3 regions of the Streptomyces sp. NPDC006510 genome follow, and region 1 is predicted to be linked to each of the others. Evidence: riboswitches for the same ligand, from Rfam matches in the RefSeq annotation. Region 1 holds a riboswitch; each other region holds the start of a gene.

Evidence for each region. A riboswitch is a leader RNA that binds a small molecule or an ion and turns the genes downstream of it on or off. The one in region 1 is predicted to bind S-adenosylmethionine.
Region 2: it holds a riboswitch for S-adenosylmethionine, as region 1 does, so the genes downstream of both, thrC (threonine synthase) here and ABZY11_RS33195 (hypothetical protein) in region 1, are expected to answer to the same signal.
Region 3: it holds a riboswitch for S-adenosylmethionine, as region 1 does, so the genes downstream of both, ABZY11_RS08420 (aminotransferase class V-fold PLP-dependent enzyme) here and ABZY11_RS33195 (hypothetical protein) in region 1, are expected to answer to the same signal.

Annotation. Positions count from the first base shown of each region.
Region 1 covers NZ_JBEXPH010000157.1:353-10,946, reverse strand. The annotation lists gene xylB (xylulokinase) at 1-1,366, shown strand, start outside; gene ABZY11_RS33215 (VWA domain-containing protein) at 1,430-2,707, shown strand; gene ABZY11_RS33210 (hypothetical protein) at 2,707-3,552, shown strand; gene ABZY11_RS33205 (cytochrome P450) at 3,815-5,182, shown strand; gene ABZY11_RS33200 (DUF4232 domain-containing protein) at 5,470-6,006, shown strand; gene ABZY11_RS33195 (hypothetical protein) at 6,014-6,421, opposite strand; SAM riboswitch class IV at 6,470-6,579, opposite strand; gene ABZY11_RS33190 (cytochrome P450) at 6,629-7,891, opposite strand; gene ABZY11_RS33185 (cytochrome P450) at 7,888-9,201, opposite strand; gene ABZY11_RS33180 (DUF5110 domain-containing protein) at 9,821-10,336, shown strand; partial or broken gene ABZY11_RS33175 (SAM-dependent methyltransferase) at 10,309-10,594, opposite strand, start outside.
Region 2 covers NZ_JBEXPH010000001.1:29,082-39,675, forward strand. The annotation lists gene nagA (N-acetylglucosamine-6-phosphate deacetylase) at 1-1,008, opposite strand, end outside; gene ABZY11_RS00155 (ROK family protein) at 1,008-1,940, opposite strand; gene ABZY11_RS00160 (sugar isomerase) at 2,061-2,969, opposite strand; gene ABZY11_RS00165 (extracellular solute-binding protein) at 3,248-4,531, shown strand; gene ABZY11_RS00170 (DUF3263 domain-containing protein) at 4,588-4,845, shown strand; gene otsB (trehalose-phosphatase) at 4,950-5,870, shown strand; gene ABZY11_RS00180 (trehalose-6-phosphate synthase) at 5,883-7,286, opposite strand; gene ABZY11_RS00185 (glucosyl-3-phosphoglycerate synthase) at 7,331-8,287, opposite strand; SAM riboswitch class I at 8,441-8,567, shown strand; gene thrC (threonine synthase) at 8,585-9,913, shown strand; gene ABZY11_RS00195 (MoaD/ThiS family protein) at 9,944-10,222, shown strand.
Region 3 covers NZ_JBEXPH010000017.1:44,822-55,415, forward strand. The annotation lists gene ABZY11_RS08395 (NlpC/P60 family protein) at 1-811, opposite strand, end outside; gene ABZY11_RS08400 (NYN domain-containing protein) at 1,096-2,460, opposite strand; gene ABZY11_RS08405 (hypothetical protein) at 2,494-2,736, opposite strand; gene ABZY11_RS08410 (rhomboid family intramembrane serine protease) at 2,900-3,640, shown strand; gene ABZY11_RS08415 (Lrp/AsnC ligand binding domain-containing protein) at 3,637-3,918, shown strand; gene ABZY11_RS08420 (aminotransferase class V-fold PLP-dependent enzyme) at 3,995-5,371, opposite strand; SAM riboswitch class IV at 5,548-5,665, opposite strand; gene trpD (anthranilate phosphoribosyltransferase) at 5,750-6,814, opposite strand; gene ABZY11_RS08430 (cytochrome bc complex cytochrome b subunit) at 6,938-8,563, opposite strand; gene ABZY11_RS08435 (Rieske 2Fe-2S domain-containing protein) at 8,560-9,612, opposite strand; gene ABZY11_RS08440 (c-type cytochrome) at 9,609-10,418, opposite strand; gene ABZY11_RS08445 (heme-copper oxidase subunit III) at 10,481-10,594, opposite strand, start outside.

The DNA.
Region 1 (10,594 bases):
GCGCGGTGAGGCGGGGGCCCGTGAGAGCGATCCGGAGCTGTGGTGGCACGCGCTGCGCGACGCCGTCAGCGCCGGGCTGAAGGAGTCCTCGGTCGCCGCGTCGGCCGTGATCGGCATCGCGATCGCCGGACAGCAGCACGGACTCGTCGTCCTCGACCGGTCGGGCCGCCCGCTGCGCCCCGCGATGCTGTGGAACGACACCCGCTCCGCCCCGCAGGCCGCCGCGCTCACCGAGGCGCTCGGCGGCCCGGACGCCTGGACCGCGCGGACCGGATCGGTGCCGGTGGCCGCCGTCACCGCGTCGAAATGGCAGTGGCTGCGGGAGAACGAACCGGACAACGCCGCCGCGACCGCGGCCGTACGCCTCCCCCATGACTTCCTGACCGAACGCCTCGCGGGCGCCGCCGCCACCGACCCCGGCGACGCCTCGGGCACCGGCTGGTACTCCACCGCGACCAGAGCCTACGACCCGGAGCTTCTCGAACTCCTCGGTCTGGACGCCGCATTGCTGCCCGAGGTGGCCAAGACCGGCGCGACCCGCGTCGGCTCACTGACCGCCGAAGCGGCCGACGCGCTCGGACTGCCCGGCACGGTCGCCGTGGCCGCGGGCACCGGGGACAATATGAGCGCCGCCATCGGCCTCGGACTGGGCGGCGCGGGGCTCCTCGATCACCCCGTCCTCAGCCTCGGCACCTCGGGAACGGTCTTCGCGGCATCCCGGACCCGGCCCGCGTCACCGGCGCTCTCCGGATTCGCCGCGGCGGACGGTACGTATCTCCCGCTGGCCTGCACCCTCAACTGCACGCTCGCCGTGGACAAGGTCGCCGCCCTGCTCGGCCTGGACCGCGACGACACGTCCCTGGGCGGCGAGGCGGTGCTCCTCCCCTACCTCGACGGCGAACGCACCCCCGATCTGCCCACTGCCGCCGGCCTGCTCACCGGGCTGCGGCACGACACCACGCCCCGGCAGCTCCTCGGCGCCGCCTACGAGGGCGCCGTCGTCACCGTGCTGCGCGCCCTCGACGAACTGCTGCGGTCCTGCGGCCTCGACCCGGCCGGTCCCGAGGTGGCCACCCGCCCCTTGCGGCTGATCGGCGGCGGTGCCCGGGGACGGGCCTGGGTGGAGACGGTACGACGGCTCTCCGGCCGTCCCGTGATCATGCCCGGGATCGGCGAGCCGGTGGCACTGGGCGCCGCCGCACTGGCCGCGGCCGCGGCCACCGGCACCGATCCGGTCGCGATCGCCACCGGCTGGAGCACCGGCGAGGACACCCGGCTTCCCCCCGTCCAGCGGGACTCGGCCACCTGGGAGCGGGTCGGATCGGTCCTGGAACGCGCCTCGGGCCCCTTGCTCGGCGGTTTCTGACGGTTCCCCAGCCGCCTCCGGACCGGTTTGGGGAAGCGAAGCGATCTTCACTAGTATCCGGCGATGATCATAAGAAAAAGGCTGACGGTCGGAGTGGGCATCCTGCTCGCCACCCTGACCGCCGGGCTCGGTTCGGCGCTCCCCGCCGCCGCCGACGAAGCCCCCGCCAAAGCCTCCCCCAAGGTCGAGCTGGTGCTCGATGTCAGCGGCTCCATGCGGACCCGTGACATCGACGGCCAGTCCCGGATGACAGCCGCCAAGCAGGCGTTCAACGAGGTCCTGGACGCGGTGCCCGAGCAGGTGCAGCTCGGCATCCGGACGCTCGGCGCCGACTATCCGGGCAACGACCGCAAGGTCGGCTGCAAGGACACCAAGCAGCTCTACCCGGTCGGCCCGCTGGACCGTACCGAGGCGAAGACCGCGGTCGCCACCCTGGCCCCCACCGGCTGGACCCCGATCGGCCCGGCCCTGCTGGGCGCCGCCGACGACCTCGAAGGCGGTGACTCCACCCGCCGGATCGTTCTGATCAGTGACGGCGAGGACACCTGCGGCCCACTCGACCCGTGCGAGGTCGCGCGTGACATCGCGGCCCGCGGCATCCACCTCGTCATCGACACACTGGGCCTGGTGCCGAACGCGAAGATCCGTGAGCAGCTGACCTGTATCGCCGAGGCCACCGGCGGCACCTACACCGCGGTCCAGCACACCGATGAACTCTCCGGCCGGGTCAAGCAGTTGGTCGACCGGGCCGCCGAGCCCGTGGTCACCCCCGTGGCGACGAAGGGCGCGGACAGCTGCTCCGCGGCACCGCAGCTCAAGGCCGGCCTGTACACCGACCGCGAGAAGTTCGGTGAGCACCGCTGGTACCGGGTCGATGTGCTGCCCGGTCAGGAACTGCGCGCCTCGGTCAGCGTCTTCGCCGACCGCGCCGTGAACAACGACTACGGCGTGCTGCTGCGGGCGCTGACCGTGCACGGCCGGGAAATCGTACGGGGATCGGAGTCGGGTACCGGCCGCACGGATGCCATCTCCTCCGGCCTGCGCTACCCGAAGGCCGAGGAGGACGACACGGACAGCGGTGACAAGCCGGCCGCCGAGACCGTGTGTCTCCAGGTCAGCAACTCCTACTCGGCCCCGGCCTCGGTGAAGACCTCGCCGGGCATGCCGGTCGAGCTGACCGTGGACCTGGTGGACGCCCCGGACGAAGCGGCCGACGTGGCCGCGTTCGGACTCGGCCGCGGCTGGTGGCTGCTGGGCGTACTGGTTCTCACCGGGCTGATCGCGGGCCTGGTCTTCGGCTGGATCTCGCGCTGGCGCGTCGCCGTCTGGAGGACCAACTGATGCGTACGACACGTGTACTCGCGGGTGCGCTGCTCGCCGGGCTCGCCCTGCTGACCTCGGCGGGCAGCGCGGTGGCCGACGACCCGTCGGGGAGCCCGAGCCCGAGCGCCTCCGAGGACGGTTCCGGCCCCACCGAGGCCGGCACCACCTTCCGTACGGCGACAGCAGTCCAGCAGAACCAGCGGGCCACCGCCGGGGCGTCCACGGGTGACTACCTGTACTGGGTGTTCCCCGCCGACGCGGGCCAGCGGGCCACCGTCAAGGCGAAGATCACCCTGCCGGAGAGCGCCACCCGGCACGGCGCCTCGACGTGGCAGGTCGATGTGTACGACGGGCTGCGGCGCCGCCAGGCCTGCATGCACGGCCGCCAGACCGGCAAGGCCGCGGCCGACGCGTCGGCGGTCGAGCTGACCTGCGTCCTGCGGACCGTCCGCGCCTGGTCCGAGCCGTGGGCCGACGACCCACTGCCGGGCAGCTACTACGTACGCCTCACGGTCGTCGACCTGCCCTCGGCGGACCTCGGCCTTCCGGTACAGACCGAGGTCGAGATCACGGCGGCCGACAAGGGTGGCGCCGGTGACGTGGACGGCACCCTCGCCGAGCCGCTGGTCCCCGGCGCGTCCTCCGTGAAGCAGGCCTCGGACGGCTCGGCCGCCGGCGACGACGGCACCTCGCCCAAGGTCTCGCTCGGCAGTGAGCCCGAGGACGGCTGGGCGTCGGGCTGGTGGACCGACCGCTGGCTGTGGACGGTCGGCGGCGGCGTGCTCGGGGCGCTCGCGGCCCTCTTCGGATACACCCACCCCCGCGGCAGCGGCCGCCCGTCCCGGGTCCCGCCGGGCGTCTGACCCGCGCACGCAGCGGGACGGGCTCCGGACCAGGAGACCGGCACGCCGCCGGACGGGCCCGGACCAGGGCCCGTCCGGCGGTGACGGACAGCGTCTCCTCGGCCACCCTGCCGCCCGGGTGCTCCCGGAGCGGCGCCGCGCGGCTACCCTCGACAACTCACGTACCGCACAAGGCCGATGACTTGTTCCAGGGCGTGCGGTAGCGCTGAAGTCAGGTCGCCGCGCACCGATTCGGGTGCGCCACAAGGGAGCGGAGACTTTCATGTCCACGGAGACCGGCCCGGCCATCGACGCCGAGCCGCGGAGCCACCGGATCGTGCCGGGCCCGAAGGGGCTGCCGTTCCTCGGGAGCCTGCCGCAGTTCGGAAAGAACCCCCTCGCCTTCTTCGAGCGTCTGCGCTCCCACGGGGACATGGTGGGCTGGCGGTTCGGCCCCAACTCATGTGTGTACATAGCCGATCCGGACTGCATAGGCGAGCTGCTCACCGAGACGGAACGCTCCTTCGACCAGCCGGCGCTCGGGATCGCCTTCCGGACCGTGATGGGCAACGGCGTGGTGGTCGCCCGCGGCACGGACTGGCGGCGGAAGCGGTCGCTGGTGCAGCCCTCCGTACGGCCCAAGCAGGTGCGGTCGTACGCGGCGACGATGGCGAGCAGCACGGTGGAGCTGGCGGACACCTGGTCGGCCGGTGAACGCATCGACATCAAACGGGAGATGGCGGCGCTGACCCAGCGGATCGCTGTGCGCACCATCTTCGGCGTCGACACGGCGGCCGACGCCGAGGCGATGGGCCGGGCGATGGATGTGGCGCAGCAGGAGATCGGCAAGGAGTTCGCCGGGATCGGCGCGTTGTTGCCGGACTGGGTGCCGACTCCGGGCCGGGCCAGGATCAAGAAGGCCGCGGCGGTCATCGACGCCGAGGTGGGCCGGGTCGTCGCCCGCCATCGCGACGGCGGGGACGAACGCCCCGACCTGCTGAGCCGGTTGTTGACCGCGGTCGACGAGACGGGCGCGCACCTCACCGACCAGGAGATCCGCGACGAGACGGTCACGCTGTACATCGGCGGGCACGAGACGACCAGTTCCACCCTGGTGTGGGCCTGGTATCTGCTCGCCCGCAATCCGCGGGTGCGTACCGCGCTCACCGAGGAGCTGGACCGGGTTCTCGGCGACCGGGAGCCGGGGTTCGACGACTACGCGCGGCTGACGTACACCCAGTCCGTGGTCAAGGAGACGCTGCGCCTGTACCCGACGATCTGGCTGGTCACCGGCGTCGCGAAGGCGGGCGCGCAGATCGGCGGTGTCCCGATGCCGGAGGGCACCCGGGTGTGGACCAGCCAGTGGGTGACCCAGCGCGACGAGCGGTGGTTCCCCGAGCCGGAGGAGTTCCGCCCCGAGCGCTGGGATCCGGAGACCGGCGACGACATCGCGGAGTACGCCTGGTTCCCGTTCGGCGGCGGCCCCCGGGTCTGTCTGGGCACGCGGTTCGCGATGGTCGAGGCGGTGCTGATCCTGGCCGTGCTGGCGCGCCGCTTCGAGCTGGACGTGGACCCGGGTGTCATCGAGCCGGTACCGGCACTGACGCTTCAGCCGGACCGGGAAGTGATGGCGACCGTCCGGACACGGTGACGGCCCACGGGGCGGGGCGCCGGGCCCGGTGGCCGCTTCGGTCCCCGGCGGCCCCGCCCCTTGAGCGGCTCCGACCCGAAGCGCCGCATGCCGCTTGTGTCGGCCCGGCCCCCGGCCGAGGAGGCCGACACCCGTGGTAGCCCGTCCCGGCACCGGATACATCGGACGGATATATCCGATCTGTCGCGGAGGTCGGGCCATACAGTTCACACTGTCCATGTCGGCCGCACCGGCCGACGGGCCGTCCGGCCGTATCCGCAGGCTGTCGATCCAACGGGAGAAACACCATGCGTCTCCGCTCCGCTCTCACCGCCGGGCTCGCCGTCGCAGCCGCCCTGCCACTGACCGTCACCACGGCGTCGGCAACGGCCGGCCCCGCGCCCGCCGGTACCGCGAGCCGCCTCGGAACCTGCCAGGAAAAGGCCCTCGAAGTACACGCCGCACCCGGCGGACAGCGGAACGTCGCCCGTATCAGCGTCACCAACAACGGCAACCGGTCCTGCGTGGTCGACCGGATCCCCACGATCACCTTCAGGGGCCTGGACGGCTCCGCCGAGGCCGTCCCGCCCACCGGGAGCGGGCCGTACGTACTGTCCCGGGACGAGCGGGCGTACGCCGCCGTGCGGACCGCGGACCCGGCGGCCACCGAAGGCCACGTCGTCGGCAGCCTGTCCGTGGCGGCGGACCCCTCCCATCTGGGCGTCGCCTTCGGCGGGGCCACCGTGGGCATGCCTGAGGGAGTCCATGTGTGGGAGCCGGTGACCACCCTCTGGCAGGAGTCGCGCGCCGCGGCGGACAGCGCACTGGCGGACGCGCTGCGCTGACGGGCGGCTACAGACCGTAGCTCGTGCCGCCGGCGGTCCGCCGCAGGTCGGGGGCCGTCGTCGTGCAGAGCGGGCCGCCCTCGAAACCGGCGTTGACCAGGGCGGTGGCACGGCCTGCGGAGTCCACCAGCTTCAGGGCGTGCCACCGCGGCAGCCAGAACACGCGTCCGCGGTGCTGCGCGAGCAGTTCCGTGAGGGCTGCCGGGGCATGCGTCCACACCTTCGGCAGTTCCTCGGCGTGATCGAAGGCGGGACGCAGCTCGATCCAGCCGTCGGCGCCGACGTCACCGGAGGTGAGCAGGAGCTCCACGGCCTGGCCGGGCTCCTGGTGGCACTTCCTGGCGTGGATCCAGTGGACGTGGTGACCGGGGCCGTGGCTGGGGCAGTCGTCGTTCCGGACGGGATGGGGGAGCATGCTTCTTCGCCTTCCCAGGATCATGGACCCCAGGTGCGCCGCCCCGATGGTCCGCTGTTCCCCATGCGCCGCGCATGGGGCCGGTCGTCACCCGGAGCACCCGCAGCGGAGCGGGGTGCCGTCCAGTTAGCCGGGGCTGTGCACTGGAACTCATGACCTGCCAGAACTGTATCCCACCGACGAGGTGCCCGACGGGTCGTCAGGTTCTCAGCCGTGCAGCAGAACGGGGAAGGCTTCCATGTCGTTCTGCGTCATCACCGGCAGCTTGCGGACCTCCTCGTCCGCGATGGCCGCCCGCAGCCGGGGGAAACGCCCGAACAGTGCGGGCAGGGCGATGCCTGCCTCGACCCGGGAGAGCGCGGCTCCGGGGCAGATGTGGGGTCCGTGGCCGAAGGTCATGTGGCGGATCGGAGCCGGCCTGGTGATGTCGAAGGAGTCGGCATCCGCCCCGTGCTGCTCGACGTCACGGCCGATGGCGCGATAGGAGATCACCACTCCCTCCCCCCTCGCGATCACGTCGTCGCCCACCTGGATGTCCTCCGTGGCGAACCGCATCAGCAGATGAGTGGTGGGGGTGTCCCAGCGCAGGGTCTCCTCGATCACCGTCTCCCACGGGATCTCACCGTCGAGAACCCTGCGCAGTTGGTCGGGGTGGGTGAGCAGGGCCCGTACGGCGTTCAGGATCAGCCCGATGGTGGTCTCGTGCCCGGCGGCCACCATCGCCTTGAGATTGCCCACCACCTCTTCCTCGGTGAGCGGTTCGCCGCCTTCTTCGGCAAGGATGAGGGCGCTGGTGAGGTCGTCGGTCGGACGCGCCGTCCTCTCGCGTACGAGAGCGGCGTAGAAGACGTCCAACTCCGCCAGCAGCGCCAGGCGTTCCTCCTGCGGTGTGAGCATGGAGAAGAACGCCTTGTACCGCTTCATCAGCATGGGGTGCTGGGCCTCGTCCACACCCATCAGCATGCCGACGACCCGCATCGGCAACGGCTGGGCGAACACGGACTTGAGGTCGACCGCACCGCCCTCGTTCCGCTCGCTCCGTTCAGCGAGGGCATCGAGCAGTTCCTCGGTGAACTTCTCGATCTCCGGGCGTATCTCCTCCAGCCGGCGCGGTGTGAGCGCCTGGGAGGTCTTGGTGCGCAGTCGTCGGTGCTCGGCGCCGTCCACGGTGAACATGGAACGCCCGGCATCGATCACGCCGATCAACGGCCACTCGTGTGTGACCTCGCCGCGCTGCCAGAGCCCCCAGGCATCGAGGTCCTTGACCAGCCGGGGGTCGACGAGCAGTTGGCGGGCCAGGGCATGGCGGGTGACGGTCAGGGCCGGGACGCCGAGCAGTTCGATCCTGGCGAGCGGACCGGCATCACGCAGCTGTGCCGTCTCACCGTCCAGGTTTTGGACCAGCGGGTCGATGACAACGGCCCCACCACTCGAAGCGGCTTCCCGGGCGGCGGCGTGCGGGCAGTTCAAGACAAGTCTCCTGTCGGACGGACGGGGGCGAACCGGACGGGCAGCGCGGTCGTCCCCCGCAGGAAGGCGGACTGTCGCCGCACCAACTCCTCTGCGGGTACCGAAAGTTCCAGGTCGGGCAGCCGGTCGAGCAGCACCTCGATCCCGGTGCGGGCGATGATTTCGGCGATCTCCTGCGCGGGGAAGGGGCAGCGGTATTCGCCGTGACTGAACGCCAGGTGCGCGCTGTTGCCGCTCTGCCCGGACAGCCCTCCCGAGGTGGAGAGATGCTGCCGGATGTGCGGATCGGCGTTGGCGGCACCCAGGCCCAGCAGCAGCATGTCCCCGGCCCGGATGCTCCGACCCCCCAGCCGGGTGTCGCGGGCCGCCCAGCGACCGGCGAGGATCTGCGTCGGGCCCTCCTCCCAGAGCACCTCGTTCATGGCTTCGGCGACGCTGTGCCGACCGCCGGAGAGCGCCACGGCGAACTGGTCGTCGGTGAGCATCAGCCGGAGCGAGCTGCCGATCCAGTCGGCCGTGGTGAGGTGCCCCGCCGCCGTGATGGCCATCAGATCGAGCACGTACTCCTGATCGGTGAACTCTCCGGCGTACGCCAGCATGCGCGAGGTCACGTCGTTGCCGGGTGCGGCCCGCCTGGCCGCCAGCAGCCGCTGCATGTGTTCGCCGAACCGCAGATGGGCCTCCTGCGCGCCGGGACCGCCGTCGGCCAGATCCCTCAGCACCTCGGCGATCCGCGGACCGTCCGCGTCGGGGAATCCGATCAGACGGGCGAGGACGAGCACCGGCAGCGGCACAGCGAAGTCGGCGATCAGGTCCGCCGTGCCGCGGTCACAGAGTCCGTCGACGAGGCGATCGGCCAACTCCTCGCAGTCCCTGCGGAGTTCGAAGTGCTCGACCTCCTCAAGCGCCTGCCCGACCATCGCGGCGTGACGTCGGTGCTCGGCCCCGGCGGTGAAGTAGATGGACGGCATCGGGGTGCCGACCATCGGCAACAGCGGCCAGTCCTCGGGGATGTTCCCCCACTGGTTCCACAGCGCGACGTCCCTGGGGAACAACTCGCCGTCGCTGGTGACCTGGTGGAGCTCCCGGTAGCCGATGACCAGCCAGGCCGGCACCTCGCCGGGCAGCTCGACGGGTACGACGGGTCCGTGTTCGCTCCGCATGGCGCGGTAGACGACATGGGGTTCCGTGTGGAACTCGGGTCCGCTCAGTGGCACGGCGGACGTACCGGCACCTGCCGGACAGCGTCCGACGGGGGGCGCCGGGGATACGGACGGGCGGTCGGGCACCGCGGATGCGGGCGTCGTCATCGTACGGAATCTCCTGCGACGAAGGCTTCGCTCGTTGCGGTGGTCGGATGATCAACGCGGCTTCACTATAGGGAAATTCGGTGAGTCTTTAGGCACTATTCACGACCGTTCTCACCACTTTTTCGGTCCAGAGAGACCGTTTTCTGATCAGGACTGATCAAAAAGTCGGGGATGTGCCACGCGCCGGTCACCAATTCCCGCCATGGCGCGATCAGGCAGGCCGGTCCGCTCAAGGCCCGCGCCGAGTTCTTCACCGACGACACTCTGCGGCTTCAGGCATCCCCGGACGGCGTACTCGCCGACCCGAAGGACAGCCGCATGATCCGACGCCGTCCCACCGCACAACCGCACACCAGCGCCTTCGACGCGGGCACCTACTACGGAATCCGCTCCAAAGGAGTGGTGATGCGCGTCTACAAGAAGCCGCTGCGCTGGACCGGTGGCGGCATGCGGCAGAGCCTGAAGCGCTCCCCGGTGCGGACCGGTCAGCAGGAACTGCGCCTGGACGCGTACTACTTCACGGGGCCCGACCACGGTCGACGGCCACCAGGCACCGCTCGATACCCTGCCGCTCTTCGTCAAGGGCGGATCGATCGTGCCGATGTGACCCAAGGGCACCCTGTCCTGGGAGGACCCGGCTCGGTTACGACATCCACCCGGCACCACGGGCTGCACGCTCTACGAGGGCGACGGTGTGACGCGGGAGTTCGCGCAGGGAGCATCGGCCACCCAGCACGTACGGGTCCAGGCACCCGCCCACGGCGGGAAGGGCGACATCACCGTCAAGATCGGTGCGAGCGTGGGCAGTTACGAGGGCAAGGTGTCCGCCCGCTCGTACGATCTCACCGTGCACGCCAAAAACGCCCTGTCGCAGGTCGTCATGGGCCACAGCCGACTGCACCGGATGAACTCGGCGGCGGCGTTCGCCGCGGCCGATTCCGGCTGCTTCACCGACCCCGCGACCGGGATCACGGAGATCAAGACGCCGACCGTCTCCACCGCTCGCGGCTTCACGGTCGAGCTGCGGAAGTGGGCAGCGCGCGCATACGCAACAGCAGATGGGCAGGGGCCGTCTCCGGGCGACCCCTGCCCCATGCGCCCGTCGCGCTACGGCTTGCGGGCGACCCCACCGTAGATCGGCACCGGCTGCGTCTCCACCGGAAGCTCGCCGAGGCTCAGCTCCGGATGCCAGTCGACGACCTGGACGAGGCCGGGTTCCACCATGTCCAGCCCGTCGAAGAAACGGCTGATTCCTCGGTGCGACCTCGGTACGAGCGTCACACCGCCCGCCGCGTACGAGGCCACCCCCTTCTCGACGCTCTCGGGGTCGAAGTCACCGGTGAGCTGTGACAGCACCAGACAGCTCCCGGCGGGAAGCCGCTCCATCAGCCGC
Region 2 (10,594 bases), on a different contig from region 1:
GGCGGAGATGGACTGCACGACGTCGCCGACCGGGATCCGGTCGATCGTCACGGCCCGGTGGAACGCGGTGTCCAGGGTGAGCGTGGAGCCCGCGATCGAGTTGCCCTCGACCAGCCGCGCGACGCCGTCCTTGACCTCGACCGCGAGCGGGCCGAGCTGGTACAGCCCGTCGCCGAAGCCGGCCGCGTCCATGGCGTCGGTGATCAGCGCGACGCGGTGGGCGCCCGCGTGGTGGTAGGCCAGCTCCAGGGCCGCGGGGTGCAGATGCGTGCCGTCGTTGATCAGTTCGACGGTGATCCGCTCGTCCTCCAGCAGCGCGGCGATCGGGCCGGGCTCGCGGTGGGCGAGCGGCGGCATCGCGTTGAAGAGGTGGGTGGCGACGGTGGCGCCCGCGTCGATCGCCTCGACGGTCTGCTCGTACGTGGCGTCGGTGTGCCCGATCGCGGCGATGACGCCGTGCTCGGCGAGCAGCCGCACCGAGTCGATGCCGCCCGGCAGTTCGGTGGCGAGGGTGAACATCTTCGCGGTGCCGCGCGCCGCGTCCATCAGCTTGCGGACCTCGGCCGGGTCCGGATGGCGCAGCAGGTCCTCGCTGTGCGCGCCCTTGCGGCACGGCGAGATGAACGGCCCCTCGAAGTGGATACCGGCCAGGTCGCCCTGCTCCACCAGCTCGGACAGGACACCGGCCCGGTGGGCGAGGAAGTCCATCTCGCCGGTGACCGTGGAGGCGACCAGCGTCGTGGTGCCGTGCTCGCGGTGGGTGCGGATGCCGGTCAGGACCTCGTCCACGGTGCCGGAGGTGAAGGACGCGCCGCCGCCGCCGTGGTTGTGCATGTCGACGAAGCCCGGGACCACCCAGTGGCCGCTCAGGTCGATGGTCGGTGCGCCCTCCGCCGCGGAACCGGCGATCCGGGTGCCCTCGACGATCACCCGGCCGTTCTCGACCGTCCCGGTGGGAAGCACCACCCGGGCGCCTGCGAGAACTGTGCTGTCTGCGCGTCCGGCCATCAGGCGGATACCTCCGTGGAGAGAAGATCCCAGGCGAGCAGCCCTGCGCCCAGGCATCCGGCGGTGTCCCCGAGGGCCGCCGGGACGATGTGGGGCGGCATCTGGAACGTGACGCGTTCCTCGACGGCCGCACGGAGTGGTGTGAACAAGGTTTCCCCGGCCTCGGCGAGCCCGCCACCGATGATGATCGTGCGCGGGTCGAGCAGCGTCAGCGCGGTGACCAGCCCGGCGGCGAGCGCGTCCACCGCGTTCTGCCAGACCCGCACGGCCGCGGGGTCGCCGGACTCGACGGCCTTCGCGCAGTCCGCCGCGTCCGCCTCCGGGTCGCCGGACGCGGCGGCCCAGGCCCGGGTCACCGCGGACGCGGACGCCAGGGTCTCCAGACAGCCGCGCTGCCCGCAGGCGCAGTCCGGGCCGTCCGGCCGGACCACGATGTGGCCGATCTCGCCCGCGTACCCGTGCGCGCCCGCCTCTATCGTGCCCGCGATCCCGATGGCCCCGGCGATGCCGGTGCCCAGCGGTACGAAGAAGAAGCGGTCGGCGCCCTTGCCCGCGCCGATCCGGCCCTCGGCGAGCCCGCCGGTGCGTACGTCGTGGCCGAGCGCGACGGGGACACCGCCGAGCCGCTTGCCGAGCAGTTGCCGCATGGGCACGTCGCGCCAGCCCAGGTTCGCGGCGTAGACCGCGATCCCGTTCTCGGCGTCGACGATGCCGGGCACGGCGACGCCGGCCGCGACGGCGCCCTCGCCCAGGTGCTCCTCGCCGTATGCCCGCAGATCGGCGGCGAAGCCGAGGACCGACTCGACGACGGCTTCGGGGCCGCGCTCTCTGCCGGTCGCCCGCCGCGCCTCGTACAGCAGGGCGCCGTCGGCCCCGACCAGTGCGGCCTTCATTCCGGTGCCGCCCACATCGAGGGCGATGACGTGTTTCACGGGAAACAGTTTCGCCCGAGTGGGCAAAAAGGTCTAGTCCACTATCCCGGTTTGTTGCGGATGCATACAAAATCGCGACCAGGAATCCGCGGTACGGGAACCGGGCCGTCCCGGGACAGCTCAGGGCGAAAGGATCACGCTGCGCGAGAGGTTGCGCGGATGGTCCGGGTCGTACCCCTTCGACTCCGCCAGCTCGACCGCGAGGCGCTGCGCCCTGATCAGATCCGCCATCGGGTCCGCCGTGGCATGCACGACCAGTGTGCCGCCCACCCGCGCCACATCGCCCGCGAGCCCCTCCGGCAGCCGGCCGAACACCCACGCCACCCGGTGCGGCCCGGTGATCGAGATCGGGCCGTGGCGGTACTCCATCGCCGGGTACGACTCGGTCCAGGCGCCCGCCGCCTCGCGCATCTTCAGCCCGGCCTCCTGCGCCAGCCCGTACGTCCAGCCGCGCCCCAGGAACGTCCACTGCTCGGCCGAGACCACCGCCTCGTCCAGCGGCTCCGTCACCGCGAGCTCCGCGTCCACCGCGGCGGCGGCCACCGTCTTCACCCCGGCCGGCAGCGGACCCGACGCCTCCAGGCCGGCCCGCAGGAAGGCCAGCGCGGTGGTGGCGAACCGGGTCTGGACGACCGACTCCTCGTCCGCCCAGTCCAGTACGGCCACCGCGTCGGCGGCGTCCATGACCGGGGTCCTCGGGTCGGCGGTCAGCGCGACCGTGGCGACCTTGCCGCGCAGCTCGCCGAGCAGCTCCAGCACCTCGGTCGTCGTGCCGGACCGGGTGATCGCCACCACCCGGTCGTACGGGCGCCCGGCCGGGAACTCCGAGGAGGGGTACGCGTCCGTCTCGCCCTGCCCGGCCGCCTCGCGCAGCGCCGCGTACGCGATGGCCATGAACCAGGAGGTGCCGCACCCGGTGACGGCGACCCGCTCGCCCGGCCGCGGCAGCCCGTCGAACGCCGTCGCCGCCTCCGCGGCACGCCGCCAGCAGCCGGGCTGGGTGGCAATTTCCGTTGCGGTACGCGACATGCTGGGCGGCTCCTTGCGGCGTGGAACGTAACGATGCGGGCGGTACGGCACAGCGGTGGGGCGGGTCCGGACCCCGAAGGGTCCTGCACCGAAACCTACTTATCAGTAGGCGCAGGGCGAGGGCAATGCTCTCAGCTGCGGCGGTGCCGGGTGCCGTCCCGGGTGCGTTGCGAAAGCGAGACCCGCTGTGGTGTAGACCAACGACAATGGCCTGGGGGAGGATCGCACCTCGTTCGCAGAGCCCCACGACGGCGTGGCCGGCACGGACGACGCAATGGATGAGGACGGTCTGGGCTGTGCAGCTGCGCTACCGGGTACTGGCCGCGGCAGTGACCGCACTGGGCATGACGGCGACACTGTCGGGTTGCGGCGGCCGGAGCGGCTCGGGGGAGGTCACCCTCAAGCTCGTGGCGGCCGACTACGGCAACGGCCCGGCCAACAGCTCCGAGAAGTACTGGGACCGGCTGGCCAAGGGCTTCGAGGCCTCCCACCCCGGCATCAAGGTCGACGTCAGCGTCCATTCGTGGAAGGACATCGACCGCGAGGTCGCCGCGATGGTGAAGAAGGGGCAGGCCCCCGACATCGCCCAGATCGGCGCGTACGCCGACTACGCCAAGGCCGGCAAGCTCTACCGGGCCGACCAGATGCTGTCCATCCGAACCCAGGCCAACTTCCTGCCGTCCCTCGCCGACGCGGGCAGCCTGGACCGCACCCAGTACGGACTGCCGTTCGTCGCCAGCACCCGGCTGCTCTTCTACAACAAGAAGTTCTTCGCGCAGGCGGGTCTCGACGCCCCGCAGACCTGGGACGACATCCGCGACGACGCCTTGGTGCTCAGGCAGCGCGGCGTCGCCTACCCGTTCGCGCTGCCGCTCGGTCCGGAGGAGCCCCAGGCCGAGACCATGATGTGGCTGCTCGGCGGGGGCGGCGGCTACATCGACGACAGCGGCTCGTACGACATCGACTCGGCCGAGAACATCAGGACGTTCGACTGGCTGAAGGCGAACCTGGTCGACAAGGGCCTCGTCGGCCCCGTCGCCCCTGGGAAGCTCGACCGCCAGAAGGCGTTCGACGCGTTCACCGACGGACAGGTCGGCATGCTGAACGGCCACCCGACGCTGATGCAGGAGGCCGAGCGGAAGGGCGTCTCCGTCGGCATGGTGCCGCTGCCCGGCACCGACGGCCCCAGCAAGGGCTCGCTGGGCGTGGCCGACTGGATCATGGGCTTCAAGCAGCAGGGCCACCGCGTACAGCTGGGCAAGTTCTTCGACTACCTGTTCACCGACAAGAACGTCATCGACTTCGCCGACGAGTACGACCTGCTGCCGGTCACCGACAGCGCCTCCGCGGCCATGGAGTCCGACGCCAGGTACAAGCCGCTGTGGAAGTTCCTGGCCGCGCTGCCGGACTCGCAGTTCTATCCGTACGGCAAGACGTCCTGGGCCCGGTCCAGCGAGTCGATCAAGGAGAACATCGGCAAGGCGGTCGAGCCGAACGGCAGCCCCGAGAGGGTGCTGGGGCGGATCGCGCGCGATGCGTCGGCGGCGGAACACACGAAGTAGTGGCGGACGCGGAGCAGCGGGTGGCGGCCCTCCGGGCGGGCGATATGTTGGCTGATATGACCGCCCCCACGAATGGCCCCGACGACCCGGACGGCCTCTCCGACAGGGACCGCGCCGTGCTCGCCGTCGAACGGCAGTCGTGGCCCGGTCCCGGGACGAAGGAACGGGCGATCCGCGAACAGCTGGGCATCTCGCCCACGCGCTACTACCAGCTCCTGAACGCCCTCCTCGACGACCGCCGCGCACTGGCGGAGGACCCGGTGACGGTGAACCGCCTGCGCCGGGTGAGAGACGCGAGACGCGGACGACGCTGAGCGATCGAGCCCCTCCGGCGATTGAGGAGCGGGGGTCCGGGGGCAGCGCCCCCGGGAATGCCCGCACCCGCCCCAACCTCCCGCCCCCGCTATAGGCTCGCCCCATGGGCAGCAACCCGGAAGCACCCAGACCCGCATCCGCACCCGCATCGGCACCTGCCTCCGCACCCGCGCCGAGCGAAACCCCGCCCGAGTTCCCGACCCCCACCACCCCACCCGGCCGAGAGGCCCTCGCCGCGATCCTCGCGCGCCCCGACCGCGCCGTCATCGCGCTCGATTTCGACGGCACCCTCGCCGACATCGTCCCGGACCCGGAACAGGCCCGCGCCCACCCCGGCGCCGTCGACGCCCTCGTCGCGCTCGCCCCGAAAGTGGCCTCCATCGCCGTGATCACCGGCCGCCCGGCCGGCGTCGCGGTCCGGCACGGCGGCTTCGCCGGAGTGCCGGGCCTCGACCACCTCGTCGTCCTCGGCCACTACGGAGCCGAACGCTGGGACTCCGTGTCCGGCACCGTCCACGCCCCCGCCCCGCACCCCGGCATCGCCGCGGTCCGCGCCGAACTCCCCGGCGTGCTGGACCGGGCCGGCTCGTGGCACGGCACCTGGATCGAGGAGAAGGGCCGGGCGATCGCCGTCCACACCCGCCGGGCCACCGACCCCCAGGCCGCGTTCGAGGCGCTGAGCGGACCGCTCGGCGAACTCGCCGCCCGGCACGGACTGATCGTCGAACCGGGCCGGCTGGTCCTGGAGCTGCGCCCGCCGGGCATGGACAAGGGCGTCGCGCTCGCCCAGTACGTACGGGAGACGGACGCCGAATCCGTGCTGTACGCGGGCGACGACCTCGGCGACCTCGCCGCGTACGCCGCAGTGGAGAAGCTCCGCTCCGAGGGCCCCGACGGCATCCCCGGCCTGCTGGTCTGCAGCGGCAGCGCGGAGGTGCCCGAGCTGGCCGAGCGGGCCGACCTGCTCCTCGGCGGACCGGGCGACGTCGCCGCCTTCCTGGCCGCGCTGGCCCGGCGGATCTGACGGCCCGGCGGCTCAGTCCTGCCGCAGTGCGTCCAACTGGTCCAGGAACCACTGCTGCGGCGGCAGCGCGACCGCCGCCGCGGCCAGTCGTGCCGTGCGCTCGGCCCGCTCGTCCTCCGCCATCGTCAGCGCCTCGTGCAGCGCCGCCGCCGTCTCGGAGACGTCGTACGGGTTCACCACGACCGCGTCGCTGCCCAGCTCCTCGTACGCCCCCGCCTCCCGCGACAGCACCAGCGCGCAGCCGTGGTCGGAGACGACCGGGATCTCCTTGGCGACCAGGTTCATGCCGTCGCGGATCGGGTTGACGAGCGCCACGTCGGCCAGCCGGTACGCGGCCAGCGAGCGGGCGAAGTCGTCCTTGACGTGCAGCACGACCGGCGTCCAGCCGGACGTGCCGTACGCGGCGTTGATGTCGTCGGCGACCCGCTGCACCTCGGCCGTGTAGTCCCGGTACACCGCGAGGTCCTGCCGCGAGGGGTACGCGAAGGCGACATGGACGACGCGTTCGCGCCATTCGGGCCGCTCGTCCAGGAGCGTGCGGTACGCGAGCAGGCCGCGCACGATGTTCTTGGACAGTTCCGTTCGGTCCACCCGTACGATCGTTCTCCGGCCGGGGCCGGCCTGCTCGCGCAGCGTCGCCATCCGCTCGTCCACATCCGCCTCGTGCGCGCGGCGGCGCAGGAAGTCGGCGTCCGCGCCGAGCCCGTGCACCCCGATCCTGGTCCGCCCGGTACCGCCGAGGATCTGGGTGCAGCAGCCGATGAACGCGTCCGCCCAGCGCCGGGTCAGGAACGCCGCCCGGTCCGCGCCCAGGATGCCGTGCAGCAGCTGCTCGGCGATGTCGTCGGGGAGCAGCCGGAAGTAGTCGACGGGCGCCCACGGGGTGTGCGAGAAGTGGCCGATCCGCAGGTCGGGGCGGAGCTCGCGGAGCATGCCCGGCACCAGGGCCAGGTGGTAGTCCTGCACCAGTACCGCGGCGCCCTGCCCCGCCTCCTCGGCGAGCGCCTCGGCGAAGGCCCGGTTGTACGTCTCGAACGACGCCCACTGCCGCCGGAACTCCGCGTCGAAGACCGGCTCCAGCGGCGTCTGGTACAGCATGTGGTGGACGAACCAGAGCACCGAGTTCGCGATGCCGTTGTACGCGTCGGCGTGGACCCCCGCGTCGATGTCGAGCATCCGTACGCCCGGCTCGGCGACCCCGCGCCGGACCGCCTCCCGGTCGCCGTCACCGAGCGCGGCGCACACCCACAGCTTGTCGTCGATGGCGCTCAGCCCGGAGACGAGACCGCCGCCGCCCCGTTTCGCGTCGAGCGATCCGTCCGTCTCCAGGGTGTACGAGACCGGGCCGCGGTTGGACGCGACGAGGACCTGGGCATCGGACCGGGCAGCGGGCTGGGCATCGTGCGCGGAGACCATGTTGCGGAATCTAGCCCGATCACGAACCGCCCAAACGTGCGAAGTCAGGCCGCGCGGCGCGAAATGTACTCCTCGATCTCGCACATCGGGGGCCGCTCCTCGGTGTCCACGGCATGGGTGCGCGGTACGAAGCCGTTCGTGCCGCGCTCGAACTGGGTGAGCGCCGGACGCACCAGGTGGCCGCGGGACAGCCGCAGTTGTGCGGTCCGGTAGATCGCCGCCGCCATCCGGCCGAGCGCCTGCCCGTCCTGGTGCCGGTGCTTGCGCACCCCCACGTCGACCTGGGCCAGCGCGTCCAGCCCCACCGTGTGCAGCGCGTCGACCAGGAGGCCCAGCTCGACGCCGTAGCCGACGGGGAAGGGCAGCCGTTCGAGCAGGGAGCGGCGTACGGCGTACTCGCCGCCCAGCGGCTGGACGAAACCGGCCAGCTGCGGCCAGTGCAGATTGAGCAGCGGACGGGCCACCAGCTCGGTCACGCGACCGCCCTGACCGGCGGTGTCACCGAAGGGGCGGTCGTACATCGCCTTCACGAACTGCACATCCGGATCGGTCAGCAGCGGTCCGACGATGCCCGAGACGAAATCCGCCGAGAACTCCTTCAGATCGGCGTCGATGAAGCACACGATGTCGCCGCCGGTCACCAGGAGCGACCGCCACAGCACCTCGCCCTTGCCGGGCACGGCCGGTATCCGGGGGAGTATCGCGTCGCGGTGCACCACCCGGGCGCCGGCCTCCCGGGCCACCTTCGCGGTGGCGTCCGTGGAACCGGAATCGATCACCACGAGTTCGTCGACCAGCCGGACCTTCTCCATCAGCTCGCGCCGGACCGTGGCGACGATCTCGCCGACCGTCGCCTCCTCGTTCAACGCGGGCAGCACGACACTGACGCTCCCGCGGCCCGCTTCACCGGCCCTGGCCCTGGCGGCCAGCAGACTGTCCAGCGGGCGGTCGGCGGCTGACCAGGAGCGCCTGGTCAGCCAGCATTCGACCTCTTCCAGCACGGTCGATACTCCCTGTATGTGATCCATCTCGCGGTTCGGACGACTATCTCAACAGTCCGATGCTTCGGTTACAGTCTTGAACAACGCGGACGACCATCGCATGCCGGGGTCCGTCCGCCGATAAATGCCCGGATCGAAGATCCGGTGCCACAGCGCTCATCCAGAGGGACTGAGGGAACGGCCCGTTGAAGTCCCGGCAACCCTCCCGCCGACCGCGAGGTCAGGTGGGGAAGGTGCCAATTCCGTCTCGTGGCGAAACGCGCCGCGAGGAAGATGAGGAGAAAGGGCCTCGCCTCCATGGCTGCGCAGACCGTTGCAGTAAGCACCAATTCTTCCGCCGACGCCGACGCCGTCACAGACGTCAAAGCCGTCGACCTCGGTCCTGCCGCGGGGCTTTCCTGCCGCGAGTGCGGCGAGCGTTTCGACCTCGGTCCCATTTTCGCCTGCGCGTCCTGTTTCGGGCCGCTCGAAGTCGCGTACGACCTGCCGAGCGGCTCCCCCGAAGAGCTGAAGAAGCGCATCGAGGCCGGACCGGACAACATCTGGCGCTACGCGCCGCTGCTGCCGGTCCCCGCCGATGTCGCGGAGAAGCCGAACCTGAACCCCGGCTGGACCAAGCTCGTCCAGGCCGACAACCTCGCCCGTGAGCTCGGCGTCGAGCAGGGCAAGCTGTTCGTCAAGGACGACTCCGGCAACCCCACGCACTCCTTCAAGGACCGCGTCGTCGCCCAGGCCATCGAGGCCGCCCGCGCCTTCGGCTTCACCACCCTCTCCTGCTCCTCCACCGGCAATCTCGCCGGCGCCGTGGGCGCCGCCGCGGCCCGCGCCGGCTTCCGCTCCTGCGTGTTCATCCCGCACGACCTGGAGCAGGGCAAGGTCGTCATGGCCGCGGTCTACGGCGGCGAACTGGTCGGCATCGAGGGCAACTACGACGACGTCAACCGCTTCTGCTCCGAACTCATCGGCGACCCGCTCGGCGAGGGCTGGGGCTTCGTCAACGTCAACCTGCGTCCGTACTACGGCGAGGGATCCAAGACCCTGGCGTACGAGATCTGCGAGCAGCTCGGCTGGCAGCTCCCGGACCAGCTGGTCATTCCGATCGCGTCCGGCTCGCAGTTCACGAAGATCGACAAGGGTCTCCAGGAGCTGATCAAGCTCGGCCTCGTCGAGGACAAGCCGTACAAGCTCTTCGGCGCCCAGGCCGAGGGCTGCTCGCCGGTCTCGGTCGCGTACAAGGGCGGCCACGACGTCGTCCGGCCGCAGAAGCCGAACACGATCGCCAAGTCCCTCGCCATCGGCAACCCGGCCGACGGCCCGTACGTCCTGGACATCGCCCGCCGCACCGGCGGCGCGGTCGAGGACGTCGACGACGAGCAGGTCGTCGACGCGATCAAGCTGCTGGCGCGCACCGAGGGCATCTTCGCGGAGACGGCGGGCGGTGTGACGGTCGGCGTGACGAAGAAGCTCATCGAGGCCGGTCTGATCGACCCGGCGCTGACCACCGTCGTACTCAACACGGGTGACGGCCTGAAGACCCTGGACGCGGTGGCCGACACCTCGCAGGCGACCGCGACGATCCGCCCCAGCCTGGACGCGTTCCGCGCCGCGGGCCTCGCCACCAGCTGACCACCCGAGACTCCAGGAAGGGCACCCACCATGAGCGTCAAGGTCCGCATCCCCACCATCCTCCGCACCTACACGGGCGGCCAGGCAGAGGTCCCGGCCGAGGGCTCGACCCTCTCCCAGGTCATCGAGTCCCTGGAGCAGAACCACCCGGGCATCGCCGCCCGCGTCCTGGACGACCAGGGCAAGCTGCGCCGCTTCGTGAACGTGTACGTCAACGACGACGACGTGCGCTTCGAGGGCGGCCTGGAGACGGCGACGCCGGACGGCGCCGGCATCTCGATCATTCCGGCGGTGGCGGGCGGCTGCTGACGCCCCGTCCGACCGCACCGCGTTATCGAATTGCCCTCTCCGCGATTGAAGCGGAGGGGGCAATTCTGCATGGTTGAGCGCGGTACAGTGTGGGAAGTCCCCCCAGCTGCCCCGTGCCCCCCGCATATGAGAATGCGCCCGGCCACGACAAGAAGCAGCCAAAGTGTGCGTTGTGCTTGCGGCATAAGTCGCCTTTGCCTGGCCCGACTTGCCCAGGAATCTCATGAATTCCGCATATCCGGGCGTTCGGTGCTGCCGAGAATTCTCGTCCGATTGACCTGTTGCAGAGGGCAGTTGGGCAGATACATTCAGCCGCGGTCGACGCGTTCCGGCGCACACACCCTCTCCTGTCGGAGGGTGAGTTCTGACCCG
Region 3 (10,594 bases), on a different contig from region 1:
GGACGTTGGCCTGGGCATAGGCCCACTGGGTCAGCCCGGAGCAGTCGAAGGACCCGGGGCCGGTACCGCCACGGCCGTACGGCTTGCCCACCTGGGTCTTGGCGGCGTTCAGGGCGGCGGCACCCCAGGCGGAGGCGGGGACCTCGTTGCCCAGCTCGACCCGGTCGCCCGCGGAACGGCTGGCGCGCTGCTGGTCCTCGCGCATCTTCGCGCGCTCGGCGGCGGTCATCGAGTTGAGCAGGCGCTGCGCCGCGCCCAGCTTGGTCTGGAGGGTCTTCTTCTTCTCGCCGAGCGTCTTGCGTACGTCCGCGAGGTCACCGAGCTTGTCCTGGGCCTCCTTGCGCTGCTGCGCGAGGACCCGCTGCTTCTCCTGGATCTTCCCCAGGGTCTCGGTCTGCTTGGCCGTCAACTGGTCGAGGGCCGAGGCCTCGTCGAGGAAGGTGTCCGGGTTGGACGAGAGGAAGAGCTGCACCGACGGGTCGATGCCACCGGAGCGGTACTGCGCCGCGGCGAGCGAACCGAGGCCGTTGCGGAGCGTGTTGATCTCCTGCTGGCCTCGGGCCACCTTGTCCTGCAGCGCGCTGACTTCCTTCTGCAGCTTCTGCTGCTTCTCCTTGGCGCCGTAGTACTTCTCGTTGGCCTCGCCGGCCTCGTGGCTGAGCTTCTCGACCTTCGCCCTGACTTCGCCCTTGGAGGGCTTCGGGTCGGCGTGGGCCGCCTGGGAGGTCAGGGCCACAGCCGCGGCGGCGGTCGCGGTGAGCACGGTCACACGGGCGCGGCTCGGCTGCTTGGGACGACGGTGGGACGCCACGGAGGCGAGCTCCTTCTTCCTCGAGCCGCCTACCGGGCTGTGGGGGATTCGAATCCCCGGCTCCGTGCACGTCACGGACTCGGCGGTGCCTTCACTGTCACCCCGGATGGGTGATCAACCGTGCGAAGGTTCGAGGCCCGACCCTAGTGACCATCTTGTGATCAGTTCAAATCCTCACACGAAAAATCTCGTCACAGGCTGCACTTCTTTACCCACGACGCACGGGCTGTAGCGGTGACTTGACGGTCCGTTCCCTGATTTCCACCAAGACCCGGCAAGTGCCGCTAGACACGCGAAAGGCGCTTCAGGAGCAAGACGGACGCAACGGGCCTGGCGCCCGCCATCGCCACTCCGTCGGCGACTTCGCGGTCGGTGGAGACCACCACGACGGGTCTGCCCGGAGGTTCGGCGCGCGCCAGCTGACGGATGAGCTCGTCGGCGGTCACACCGGGCTTGCTGAACAGCACCCGGACCCCGCGCGGCGGTGCGAGCAGCACCGGGGCCGCCAGCTCGGCCCCGTCGAAGACACAGGTCATCTCGGCGCCGGTCTGCGCGGCGAGCACCGAGAGCCCGCCCAGCAGCCGCAACCGCTGCTTCTCCAGCGGCAACTGCGGATAGCCGGTCTTGGTGACGTTGTAGCCGTCGACGATCAGATGCGCCTGCGGCAGCGCGAGCAGTTGGTCGAGCAGGGCCGGGTCGGTCTCCGAAAGCGCCCTGGCGGCAATGTCCTTGGGCGACAGCCGGCCCGGCTCGACCGCGTCGACGCTGTCCGCGGGACGCATCGAGGAGGGCGGCAGGGCCAGTTCACGGCGGAGCCCGCTCGCCGCGTCGAGCACCGTGTCCAGCAGCAGCCGCAGCCGCATGTCCTCGACCGAGCGGCCCTCCCTGGCGGCGCGGCGGCCCGCCTCCACGGACGCCTCGGCCTCACCGAGCCGAGCCTTGAGCCGGCGGCTCTCGCTCTCCGCCGCGGAGACCTGGGCGGCCGCCTCGGACCGTACGGCGTCGGTCTCGGCCCGGCTGCGGCGCAACGCGGCCTCGCCGCGCTTGACCTCGTTGACGGCGCTGCGCAGCTTGCGCTGAAGGGATTCGGCTTCCTTGCGGGCCGCGTCCAGCTCGCCGCGCAGCCGCTCCGTCTCGCTCTTCGTCTGGGAGCGGGCGCGGACGAGTTCCTCGCGCAGCCGCTCCAGTTCGCGGCGGCTCTCCTCGTCGGCGCGCTCGGCGTCCGCGCGCTGGGCCTCCTCGCCTGCGGCGGCGACCAGCTTGACCCAGCCCGCCGGGCGCAGCACATAGGCCGCCGCGGCCACATCGACGGGGTCGGCCGCGGCGGGCGGCGCACCGGCTTCCAGGGCGGCGGCCAGCTCCGGCTGCTCCTCCTTGAGCCGCTCGCCGATGCGCTGCCGGAAGAGCGCGTCGCCCTCCAGGGCGGCTGCCATCGCGTTCCCGGCGAACTTGGCCCGCCGGGTCGGGGTGAAGCGGGCGTACTGTCGCAGCTGGGCCGGGAGTTCGGTGACCGTCAGGCCGCCGAACGCGTCCGAGACCAGCGCCACGACCCGCCGCCGTACACCTTCGGGCAGCGGGCGGTCGAGCGCCTCCACGGCGCCGTCGGCCGCCTCGGCCGACTCGGCGCCGCCAGCGGGCTGCTCCACCATCCGTCACCCCAAATGTCTGTGGGCGCGGCTCCGTCAGGAGTCGGCACCCGGCCTGTCCACCAGTTCGATCTGGTCCACCGCGTTGCACCAACGGCAGCGCACCGACTCGATGGTCTCACTGACCACCTCGCGTTCCTCGACGCTGGACTCACCGGCCAGGTCGAGATGGACATATTCGACGACCTTCGAGGAGCGCGTCACGTCGAAGCGCGTGAGATTTCCGCAGAGCGTGCAGCGCCAGCGGGTCCCGTCGGTCGGCTGGGGAACCGTCGTCATCGTTGCGTCCTCTTTCGTCGAGCCTCGTGCTGCCTTGCTTCAAGGATCTCGCGGTGCGCCGTCGAACTGCGGATGTCCTGCCGCAACCCTACGGCCTCGCCGTGTCCCCCCGACACGGCGAGGCGGTCTGTCCCGTTCCCTCCGCTTGCGTCATGCTCTGTTCATGATCGATCGGCGAGCTGTGACCGGTGGGCTGCTGCGTACGGTCACCCCGGGCGGACCATTGGTGACCCATGCCCTGATCGCGGCCTGCTCCCTGGTCTTCGTGATCAGCCCGCTGTCCGGCTTCAACCCGGTCCCCGGCACCGCCGACGCCCTGCTCGCCGCCCAGGCCGGGTACTTCGAACGCTGGGGCGTGATCCCCAGCGAGCTGTGGGAGGGCTCCGCGCGCGCCCTGCTCACCCCCCTCACCGCCCTCTTCGTGCACGGCAGCTGGCTGCATCTGCTCGGCAACTTGCTCTTCCTCTACGTGTTCGGGGCGATGACCGAGGAGCGCATGGGCCGGGTCGGGTTCACCTTCTTCTATGTCATCTGCGGCTATCTCGCCCTGGTCGCCTACGCGGCCGCGCACGCCACGTCCGACCAGACACTGGTGGGCGCGTCGGGGGCGATCTCGGCGGTGCTCGGGGCGTTCCTGTACCTGTTCCCCCGGGCCCGGGTCACCAGCCTGTTCCCGTTCCTCTTCTTCCTGCCGCTGCGCTTCCCCGCCTGGATCGTGCTGGTCTTCTGGTTCGTCCTGCAGTGGCTGGCGGTCCAGGGTGCGGGCAGCGGAGGGCCGGGCGTGGCCTATCTGGCCCATGTGGTGGGCTTCGCACTCGGCTTTCTCTACGCCTGGGGGCGTTACCGGCGTACGGATAGAGTGAAGGCACCAGCCACGGCCACCGAGGGAGACAGCCAGCCGTGATCACCGCGATCGTGCTCATCAAAACCAGCGTGGACCGGATTCCCGAGATCGCCGAGGCCATCGCCGCGCTGGACAGTGTCAGCGAGGTCTTCTCGGTCACCGGTACGTACGATCTCATCGCCATGGTCCGGGTGGCCAAGCACGACGATCTCGCCGATGTCATCCCCGGCCGGATCAGCAAGATCCCCGGCGTCGAGGCCACCGACACGCATGTGGCGTTCCGTACCTACTCGCAGCACGACCTGGAGGCCGCCTTCGCCATCGGCCTCGACGCATAGGCACACCCTTCACGGTGTGACACTTCGGCGGGGGACGGGCTCGACTGCCCGTCCCCCGCCGAAGTGCTGTGTGCCGTCAGAGCTGCGCCGCACCCCGGTCCGGGACGCAGCGGCCGTCCTCGGTGCGGTACTTCCACTGGGCGCCCTCGCTCACCAGCTCCCTGACCGCGCGGACGAAACGCTCGATGTGCTCGTCCGGGGTACCGGCGCCGAAGCTCACCCGGATCGCGTTGAGCGACCGCTCCCCCGGCTCGGCCTCCGGCGCACCGCACTCGCCGACCTCCTGCGGGTCGCTGCCCAGCAGGGTGCGGACCAGCGGGTGGGCGCAGAACAGGCCGTCGCGGACCCCGATGCCGTACTCGGCGGAGAGCGCGGCGGCGAAGTGCGAGCTGTTCCAGCCCTCCACCACGAAGGAGATGACGCCGACCCGCGGGGCGTCGTCGCCGAACAGCGAGAGCACCTTGACCTCCCGAACCCCGGCGAGCCCGGTCCGGACGGCATCGACGAGGTACTGCTCCCGGGCGACCAGGTCGTCGAAGCCCGCCTCGGTGAGCGCCTTGCAGGCGGAGGCGATGGAGTACACACCGATGACGTTGGGGGAACCGGCCTCGTGGCGGGCGGCGGTGGAATGCCACTCGACGTCCACACCGCCGTCGGTGCGACGGGCCACCTTGCGCGAGGCGCCGCCGCCCGCGAGGTAGGGCTCGGCCTCCTGCAGCCAGTCGGCCCGGCCGGCGAGGACGCCCGAGCCGAAGGGCGCGTACAGCTTGTGTCCGGAGAAGGCGACCCAGTCCACATCCAGGTCGGCGATGTCGACGGGGTGGTGCGGGGCGAGCTGGGCGGCGTCCAGCACGATCCGGGCACCGTGCGCGTGCGCGGCGGCGGCCAGCTCCTTCACCGGCCAGAGTTCGCCGGTGACGTTGGAGGCGCCGGTGACACAGACCAGCGCGGGGCCGTGGGGCTCGCGGTCGGCGAGCGCCCGCTCCAGCGTCTCGACGGCCTGGGCGGGGGTGCGCGGGGCGTTCAGGTACGTCACCCGGGCGTCGCGCCACGGCAGCAGCGAGGCGTGGTGCTCGGTCTCGTACACGAAGACCTGGCAGTCGGCCGGGACGACCGCGGCCAGCAGGTTCAGCGAGTCGGTGGTCGAGCGGGTGAAGATCACCTGGTCGTCGGCGCGGCAGCCGAGGAACTCCGCGACGGTCGCGCGGCTGTTCTCGAAGAGGTCCGTGGAGAGCTGCGAGAGGTACCCGGCCCCGCGGTGGACGCTGCCGTAGTACGGGGCGTACGCGGCGACGTCGTCCCAGACGCGCTGGAGCGCGGGGGCGCTGGCGGCGTAGTCGAGAGCGGCGTACGTGACCTCACCGCCGGTGACCAGCGGAACCGTCACATCCTTGCCCAGAACCGGCAGAGGGGCACAAAGCGACTGGTCGGCGGCAGCGGTGAAGACAGACATGGCGAACTCCCGTAAGAGGCAGGCGAATTGCATGCGCCGGCGGATACGCGGCAGCGCAGCGGAAAGTGAAAGAGGGGTGTGCGGAGGAGGGCCGGAAGGCCCTATCGCATTCGCGTGCTCACAAGAGGCTCCCTAGGGACCAGGACCCCGGGGGCTGGCATTCACAGATGCCGAGGGGCCCGCGCTTGCCGCAGACCTCGCTGCCTACGGCCTGGTCTTCACCCGGGGCACCCCGCCACGGACGGAGGGTTGCCGGACAGCGGGCCGGGGCCGTAGTCGCTGTCACTCATGACCTGCCCAGCATCTTGCCATACGTACGAAGACGCGCAAGGCGCAGTCCAGGATCCGGACTTCGCCCCGCGCCACATCTCCGCCCGTTCAGGCGTTGCTGACCGCCACCCAGCGCTCCAGCGCGCGGGCCGCCGCCCCGGAGTCGATGGACTCGGCGGCCTTCGCGATACCGGCGGCGAGCTGCTCGTTCAGCGTGCCGTCCGTCGGGTCGAGGGCCACCAGGGCCGCCGCCGAGTTGAGCAGCACGGCCTCCCGCGCGGGGCCCCGCTCGCCGGCCAGCACCCGCCGGGCCACATCGGCGTTGTACGAGGCGTCCGCACCGCGCAGGGCCTGCACGGGCACCAGTTCCAGGCCGACGTCGCGCGGGTCGAACGCCTCCTCGCGCACCGTTCCGTCCCGGACCACCCATACCCGCGAGGTCGCGGTCGTCGTCAGCTCGTCCAGGCCGTCGTCGCCGCGGAAGACCAGCGCCGAATTGCCGCGCTCGGCAAGGACTCCGGCGACGATGGGCGCCATCTTCAGGTCGGCCACGCCGACGGCCTGGGAGCGCACCCTGGCCGGGTTGGTGAGCGGCCCGAGAATGTTGAACGTCGTCGGCGTGCCGAGCTCCTTGCGGGCCCGGGCGACATAACGCAGGGCGGGGTGGAACTTCACCGCGAAGCAGAAGGTGATGCCCGCCTCCTCGGCGACCTCGACGACCCGCTGCGCGCTGAGGTCCAGGTTGACGCCGAGCTTCTCCAGCACGTCGGAGGAACCGCTCGCCGACGAGGAGGCGCGGTTGCCGTGCTTGACGACCTTGGCGCCGGTACCGGCGACGACGACCGCCGACATGGTGGAGATGTTGACCGTCTTGGCGAGGTCGCCGCCGGTGCCGACGATGTCGACCGTGCGACCGGGTACGTGGATGGTGTTGGCGTGCTCGTACATCGCCCGCACCAGGCCGGACACCTCGTCGATGGTCTCGCCCTTGGCGCGCAGGGCCACCGCGAACCCGGCGATCTGCACATCGCTCGCCTCACCGCTCATGATGCGGTCCATCGCCCACGCGGTTTCGTCGGCGGTGAGGTTCTCGCCGCGCAGCAGGGGGTTCAGCACACCGGGCCAGGAACGGTCCGCCACGCTGTCGCCGCCGATCGGGGTCACAACGTTCATGGTCCGCTCCTGGGTCCACAGCCGGTAAAAGGGATCGCCTCCACCCTATCGAGCGCCGGGGACGGCAAAGAGCCCCGTCCATCGAATGGACGGGGCTCCCGCTGTGGCGATCAGTTCAGGCGATCAGTGGTGACCGTGGCTGCTGGTGATCTCCTTGTACTCCTCGACGGTGGGCTTGGCGATCTGGTTGTTCTCGCCGAAGTAGCCCTTGCTGAGCCGGGCCCGCAGCTTCTGCAGGAGAGACACCTTGCGCTCGACACCGTTCTCGTCGACCGTCGGGCCGATCTCGACCGGCTTGTACTGCTCGTGCGCGGTGAGCGTGTGCAGCTGCTCGGGGCTGAGCGGCTCGTGGATCTCGACGAACTCACCGTGCGGCAGGCGCTTGATGATGCCGGACTCGCGCCCGTGCAGCACCTTCTCCTTGTCGCGGCGCTGGAGGCCGAGGCAGATCCGCCGGGTGGCGATGAACGCGAGGACCGGGCCCGCGAAGATGAAGATCCGGACGAACCAGGAGATGGCGTTCAGCGACAGGTGGAAGTGCGTGGCCCACAGGTCGTTGGCACCGCCGATGAAGACGACGACGTACTCGGTGATCCAGGCGACGCCGAAGGCCGTCCGGGTCGGGGCGTTGCGCGGGCGGTCCAGGATGTGGTGCTCGCGCTTGTCCCCGGTGATCCAGGACTCGACGAACGGGTAGACGGCGATGACCCCGAGCACCAGTCCGAAGACCATCAGTGGGATGAACACACCCAGGACGAGCGTGTGGCCCCAGAGGTTGATCTCCCAGCCGGGCATCACTCGGATCAGTCCCTCGGCGAAGCCCATGTACCAGTCGGGCTGGGCGCCGGTGGACACCTGGTCCGGACGGTACGGGCCGATGTTCCAGATCGGGTTGATCGTGGCGATGGCCGCGATGACGGCGATGATGCCGAAGACCAGGAAGAAGAAGCCACCGGCCTTCGCCATGTACACCGGCAGCAGCGGCATGCCGACGACGTTCTTGTTGGTCCGGCCGGGACCCGCGAACTGCGTGTGCTTGTGGTAGAAGACCAGGATCAGGTGCGCCACCAGCAGACCGAGCATGATACCCGGCAGCAGCAGGATGTGGATCGAGTAGAACCGGCCGACGAAGTCGTGACCGGGGAACTCTCCGCCGAACAGGAACATCGAGATGTACGTGCCGACAACCGGCATCGACAGGATCGCGCCCTGGGTGAAGCGGACACCCGTACCGGACAGCAGGTCGTCCGGGAGCGAGTAGCCGGTGAAGCCGGTGAACATGCCCAGCACGAACAGCAGGAAGCCGAACAGCCAGTTGATCTCACGCGGCTTGCGGAACGCACCCGTGAAGAAGACGCGCATCATGTGCACGAACATGCCGGCCAGGAAGATCAGCGCGGCCCAGTGGTGGATCTGGCGAACGAGCAGACCGCCGCGGACGTCGAAGCTGATGTCCAGCGTCGAGGCGTAGGCCGCGGACATCCGGATGCCCTGCATCGGCTCGTACGAGCCGTGGTACACGACCTCGCTCATGCTCGGGTCGAAGAACAGCGTCAGATACACACCCGTGAGGATGATGATGATGAAGCTGTAGAGCGCGATCTCCCCGAGCATGAAGGACCAGTGGTCCGGGAAGATCTTGCGCATGTTGGCCTTGGCCAGGGAGTAGATCCCGAGCCGGCCGTCCGCCCAGTCGGCCACCCGCTCACCGGCGGGCGCCTTGCGCTGTGTGTCGGTCGCAGTACTCATCCGCGCTCCCAGAAGGCAGGACCGACGGGCTCTTCGAAGTCACCGAGCGCTTCGAGGTTGCCCTCGGCGTTCACACCGATCCGCAGCTGCGGAAGGGCGTGACCGGCCGGACCGAAGATGACGCGGGCGCCGTCGGAGAGGTCGAAGGTGGACTGGTGGCACGGGCAGAGCACGTGGTGGGTCTGCTGCTCGTACAGACTGATCGGGCAGCCGACATGGGTGCAGATCTTGGAGAAGGCCACGATTCCCTCGTGGGCCCACTCGCGCTCGCGCTTGTCCTTGATGTTGTCCGGCTCGATGCGGATGATCATCAGCGCGGCCTTGGCGATCTGGTTCTGGAAGTCGTGCGCGCTCTCCTCCAGGCCCTCGGGCATGGCGAAGGTCAGCGAACCGACGGCGACGTCCTCGGGACGCAGCGGCTCCATCGTGTTCATGTTGATGAGCTGCTTGCCCTTGGCCCACAGGGTGGAACGAAGCTTCTTCTCCGGCAGCGGACCGAGGTCGCGCAGCAGCACCACACCGGAGAGCGGCACCAGGGCCAGCGCGCCGAACATGGTGTTGCGGATCAGCTTGCGCCGTCCGAACGCGGACTCCTCGGCACCCGCCGCGAAGTCCGCCAGAACCTTCGCCTTGACCTCGGGCTCGGCCTCGATGGCGTGCCGGTCGTCGGCGACCTCCACGTCGGACATCAGCGTGCGCGCCCAGTGGACGGCGCCGGCGCCGATCGTGAAGAGGGCCACGCCCAGGGTCAGACCCAGGGAGAAGTTGAGCGCGCTCACGTGGCCGAAGGGCCAGATGTACACGATCTTGTCGACCGGGAAGATGACGTACGAGGCGATGAAGCCGACCGTCGCCAGCATGGACAGCGTGAACATGAACGCGACGGCGCGCTCGGAGCGCTTCGCGGCCCGTTCGTCGATGTCCTGGATGCGCGGCTTGTGGGCCGGCAGCCCCGGGTCGGCGAACGGGTCGTCCGCGACCTTCACCGCGTCGTGCGCGGGTTCCTGCTCAGCAGGCAGTTTCTCGTCTGGAATCTCTTGGCTACTCATGACTTCTTGGCCTTAGCGGTGTGGGCCGCGACCCAAATGGCAACTGCGATCAGTGCGCCGAGCCCGAAGATCCAGGCGAACAGACCCTCGCTGACCGGCCCCAGGCCACCCAGCTTCAGACCACCCGGGTTCTCCGACTGGCTGCTGTTCACGGTCTGGATGTACGCGATGATGTCCCGCTTCTGCTGCTCGGGCATCGTCGTGTCCGGGAAGGACGGCATGCTCTGCGGGCCGGTCTGCATGGCCTCGTAGATGTGCTTCGGGTCCACGCCTTCAAGGCTGGGCGCGTACTTGCCGTTCGACAGCGCGCCGCCCTCACCGGTGAAGTTGTGGCACTGAGCGCAGTTGGAACGGAACAGGTCGCCACCCTTGGCGATGTCCGCACCGTCAGGGCTTACCTGGCTCTTGCTCGGAATGATCGGGCCGGCGCCGAGCGACGCGACGTACGCCGCGAGCTGGTCGATCTGCGCCTGGCTGTAGATGACCTTCTTCTTCGGCACCTGGGCGCCGGGCTGCTGCGCCGGCATACGGCCCGTACCGACCTGGAAGTCAACGGCGGCGGAGCCCACGCCGACCAGGCTCGGCCCGTCGGTGGTGCCCTGACCGCCGGTTCCGTGGCAGCTGGCGCAACCGACGGAGTACAGCTTCTTGCCCTCATCGATGGCGAGGGACTGGGCGGTTTCGTCGGCCTGCGCCTTACTCGCGGGCGCAAACGCGGCGTAGAGCCCCCCAGTGGCCGCCAGCGCGAGGAGTAGTACGACGACCGCCGCCAACGGATGGCGTCGTCGTGCGGAGAGCTTTTTCACGGATTACCCCGGTGTCAGGATCTTCTGCGTCGATGCTGGATGTGGTTCGGGTTCGAGCCCGGTTACTTGATCATGTAGATCGTGGCGAAGAGGCCGATCCACACGACATCGACGAAGTGCCAGTAATAGGACACGACGATGGCGGCGGTCGCCTGTTCGTGGGTGAACCTCTTGGC